One region of the Ewingella allii genome, then DNA from elsewhere that is predicted to be linked to it. Evidence: predicted binding sites of a transcription regulator. Region 1 holds the regulator's gene; the other holds the start of a gene.

Region 1 (2,206 bases):
CTTTATGCTTATTGAGCTGGCGAGCCAGCTTATCAATCAGGAGATCGACGGCTGCATACATATCCTGATGATCCGAGGTGGCGTGCAACTCGCCTCCATTCACATGCAGCGTGGCTTCCGCCTTTTTCTGCACTTTTTCAACGCTCAACACCACGTATACCTGATTTATTCGATCAAAATATTGCTCAAGTTTGGCAAATTTTGTCGTAACAAATTCTCTGATAGGTTCCGTGATCTCGATGTGGTGTCCGGTAATGTTGAGCTGCATAATGTCTTCCTTCTCTGTTGAGGTCAAACTAACTGTTTACGTTGGTTTGAAGGCGGGATGGACAAAGACTCTCGGTATTTCGCTACTGTGCGGCGCGCGACCATGATCCCTTGATCAGAGAGCATGGTGGCTAACTTGCTGTCACTTAACGGTTTGACAGGGTTTTCCGCCGCGATTAATTTCTTCACCAGCGCCCTAATGGCGGTAGATGATGCCTCGCCTCCGCTGTCAGTACTGACATGGCTGGAGAAGAAATATTTTAGTTCGAAGATACCGCGCGGACTGTGCAGGAACTTCTGCGTGGTCACGCGCGATATGGTCGATTCGTGCATATCCACGGCGCTGGCGATGTCTGCCAACACCATAGGTTTCATAAATTCTTCGCCTGATTCAAAGAACGCCTGCTGCTGCTCGACAATGCAGCGCGTCACTTTTAACAGCGTGTCGTTGCGGCTTTCGAGGCTCTTAATCAGCCACTTGGCTTCCTGCAAATTACTGCGTATGAACTGCCCGTCGCTGTCACTGCGCGTTGAGTTGCCCATCGCGGCATACTGCTGGTTAATCTTCAGGCGTGGAATGCTGTCTGAATTCAACTCGACGGTCCAGACGTTCGACACTTTGCGCACCAGCACGTCGGGGATCACATACTCAGATTCTCCGGTGTTGATCGACTGCCCTGGGCGCGGATCGAGCGACTGGATCAGCTGCATCGCACATTTAAGTGTATCTTCTTTTAAGCGGGTCGAACGCATAAGTGCGCGAAAATCATGATTGGCGAGCAGATCCAGATGTTCACTGACGATCAATTTAGCTTCGGCCAGAAAAGGCGTTTCCGCCACGTATTGCGATAGCTGGATCAGCAGGCAGTCGCGCAGGTCGCGTGCGGCAACCCCCACCGGATCAAAGCGTTGAACGCGCTTAAGCACGGCTTCAACCTCATCCATGCTTATCTCTTCATCGCCCATGCTTTCAAGGATATCTTCCAGCGAGACGGTGAGGTAGCCGGTGTCGTCAACGGCGTCGACGATAGAGGTGGCAATGGCGGCATCGGTGTCGGTGAAGGGGGTCAGTTCCACTTGCCACATGAGGTAATCTTGCAGCGTTTGGGTGGTTTCGCCCTGATAGATTGGCAACTCGTCATCACTGTAGTCATTACCAGTGCCTGACGGCGTTCCTGCGGTGTAAATCTCATCCCACGTGGCGTCGAGCGGCAGCTCCTCGGGCATATCTTTCTGCTCAAGGGCTTCACGCGTATCTAAGCCTTCACTGGCCGTGGCTTCGACGGAATCAATTTCATCATGCAGATCGGTTTGCTCCAACAGCGGGTTGCTTTCCAGCGCCAGTTGGATCTCCTGTTGGAGCTCAAGCGTTGATAGCTGCAACAGGCGAATAGCCTGCTGTAGCTGAGGTGTCATGGCCAATTGCTGGCTAAATCTGAGCTGCAAACCTTGCTTCATATCTTGGCTTTACTTCCTGAACTGAACTACCCGCCGTCACTCAACGCGAATGAAAGCGGGCAGAATCGGTGATTACAGACGGAACTCATTGCCGAGATAAACGCGTTTCACTTGTTCATCTTCCAGAATATCTGTCGGAGTACCATGAGCGATAAGCTTGCCCTGACTGACGATGTAAGCGCGCTCACAGACATCCAGCGTTTCACGAACGTTGTGGTCGGTAATTAATACCCCCAGCCCGCTGTCGCGCAGATGTTCGATAATCTTTTTGATGTCGATAACTGAAATAGGGTCAACGCCGGCAAAGGGTTCATCCAGCAGGATAAATTTCGGGTTTGCGGCCAGCGCGCGGGCGATTTCAACACGACGGCGCTCACCACCAGACAGGGATTGACCCAAGTTATCGCGCAGATGAGAGATATGGAACTCTTCCATCAGCTCGTTGGCGCGATCGTTACGCTGCTCTTTGGTCAGGTCGTCG
Region 2 (2,206 bases), on a different contig from region 1:
ATACGGCCGATGCCGATAACGCCAACGTAGTTGTTGTAGTCCAGTTGAGAGATTTGCATCTGCAGTGGGCCGTCACGGTCAACTTTAGGTGCTTCAACGTGGTCTACGATTGCCTGGTACAGCGGGGTCATGTCTTCGGCCATATCAGCATGGTCGGTGCCCGCGATACCCATCAATGCAGATGCATAGATGATTGGGAAGTCGAGTTGCTCGTCAGTCGCGTCGAGGTTAACGAACAGGTCGAAGACCTGATCAACAACCCAGTCAGGACGTGCGCCCGGACGGTCAACTTTGTTGATTACCACGATCGGCTTCAGACCATTAGCGAATGCTTTTTTGGTCACGAAACGGGTTTGCGGCATTGGGCCATCCATTGCATCCACAACCAGCAGCACCGAGTCGACCATAGACATCACACGCTCTACCTCACCGCCGAAGTCGGCGTGTCCTGGGGTATCAACGATGTTGATGCGGTAGTCTTTCCAATTAATGGCGGTGTTTTTTGCGAGGATGGTAATCCCACGCTCTTTCTCCAAATCGTTGGAGTCCATTACGCGTTCAGTTGCTTCTACACGCTCTCCGAAAGTACCGGATTGTTGCAGCAACTTGTCGACCAGGGTGGTTTTACCATGGTCAACGTGGGCAATAATGGCGATGTTACGCAAATTTTCGATCACAGCTTTGCCTCAGGCATTAGAAATAGCGCGCTATTGTACACGTATTAAGCGAGGTTCTAAACAAGATCACAATGATCTTATCGAAACAACTCGATGATGGTTACTTTGTGATCCCTTTCACGGTGCAAACGGGCCTTTGCACTCGCTTGGCGCACCAAATTGGTGCTTCAGATCTGGCCACTAGCACCAAAAAGGTGCAAAAACTCCGTTATGGTGCATACTCAAAAGGTGCAAAAGCCCTTTAAAATGGCGTTGTTTGCATTTTCTCAAAGTTGGCACAGATTTCGCTATTACTTTTAAGGGTGAAAAAAGTCTTATCAGAGCTATTCCCCAGTACGTTGAAGTTGCCACCCAGGCGGCAACCTAAAATTACGCGGGATAAATAAAAGCTGTTTAGGCCACACGCCAGTTCCACTAGGGTTGTTGTTTACAAATAAATGCCAACTAATTGGTTATTCGTTCCACGACGATAATGAGAATTTCGGGAGAACTAGTATGTCCGCTGAACACGTTTTGACGATGCTGAATGAGCATGAAGTGAAATTCGTAGATTTACGTTTCACTGATACCAAAGGCAAAGAGCAGCACGTCACCATTCCATCTCACCAAGTGAGCGCTGACTTCTTCGAAGAAGGCAAAATGTTTGATGGTTCTTCAATCGGTGGCTGGAAAGGTATTAACGAATCTGACATGGTTCTGATGCCAGATGCCAGCACTGCTGTTCTTGACCCATTCTACGAAGAAACCACGCTGATCATTCGTTGCGACATCCTTGAGCCAACTACGCTGCAAGGTTATGACCGTGACCCACGCTCTACTGCAAAACGTGCAGAAGACTTCCTGCGCTCTTCAGGCATCGCGGACACCGTTCTGTTCGGACCTGAGCCAGAGTTCTTCCTGTTTGACGATGTGCGCTTCGGCAGCAGCATCTCCGGCTCTCACGTTGCTATCGACGATATCGAAGGCGCATGGAACTCCAGCACCAAATACGAAGGCGGCAACAAAGGCCACCGTCCAGCTGTTAAAGGCGGTTACTTCCCAGTTCCTCCGGTTGACTCCTCTCAGGACCTGCGTTCTACCATGTGTTTGACCATGGAAGAAATGGGCCTGGTTGTTGAAGCTCACCACCACGAAGTGGCAACAGCGGGTCAGAACGAAGTGGCAACCCGCTTCAACACCATGACCAAAAAAGCTGACGAAATCCAAATCTACAAATACGTGGTTCACAACGTGGCTCACGCATTTGGCAAAACTGCGACCTTTATGCCAAAACCAATGTTTGGCGATAACGGTTCAGGTATGCACTGCCACATGTCTCTGTCTAAGAACGGTAACAACCTGTTCTCTGGCGACAAATACGGCGGCCTGTCTGAAATGGCACTGTTCTACATCGGCGGTATCATCAAGCACGCTAAAGCGATCAACGCCTACGCTAACCCGACTACCAACTCCTACAAGCGTTTGGTCCCGGGCTACGAAGCGCCAGTTATGCTGGCTTACTCTGCGCGTAACCGTTCTGCGTCAATCCG

What was found. The regulator sigma-54, encoded in region 1, starts transcription at its own class of promoters, with help from an activator protein. The targets are predictions, from matches to a motif close to GTTGGCACANNTTTCGCTNT.
Region 2: glnA (glutamate--ammonia ligase) is a predicted target of sigma-54. The motif match lies at 949-968, and genes of this name have one in related genera.

The regions. Positions count from the first base shown of each region.
Region 1 covers NZ_JAWUDN010000008.1:196,988-199,193, forward strand. Annotated here, with positions in the region: gene hpf (ribosome hibernation promoting factor) at 1-268, opposite strand, end outside; gene rpoN (RNA polymerase factor sigma-54) at 292-1,725, opposite strand; gene lptB (LPS export ABC transporter ATP-binding protein) at 1,798-2,206, opposite strand, start outside.
Region 2 covers NZ_JAWUDN010000012.1:13,524-15,729, reverse strand. Annotated here, with positions in the region: gene typA (ribosome-dependent GTPase TypA) at 1-677, opposite strand, end outside; gene glnA (glutamate--ammonia ligase) at 1,173-2,206, shown strand, end outside.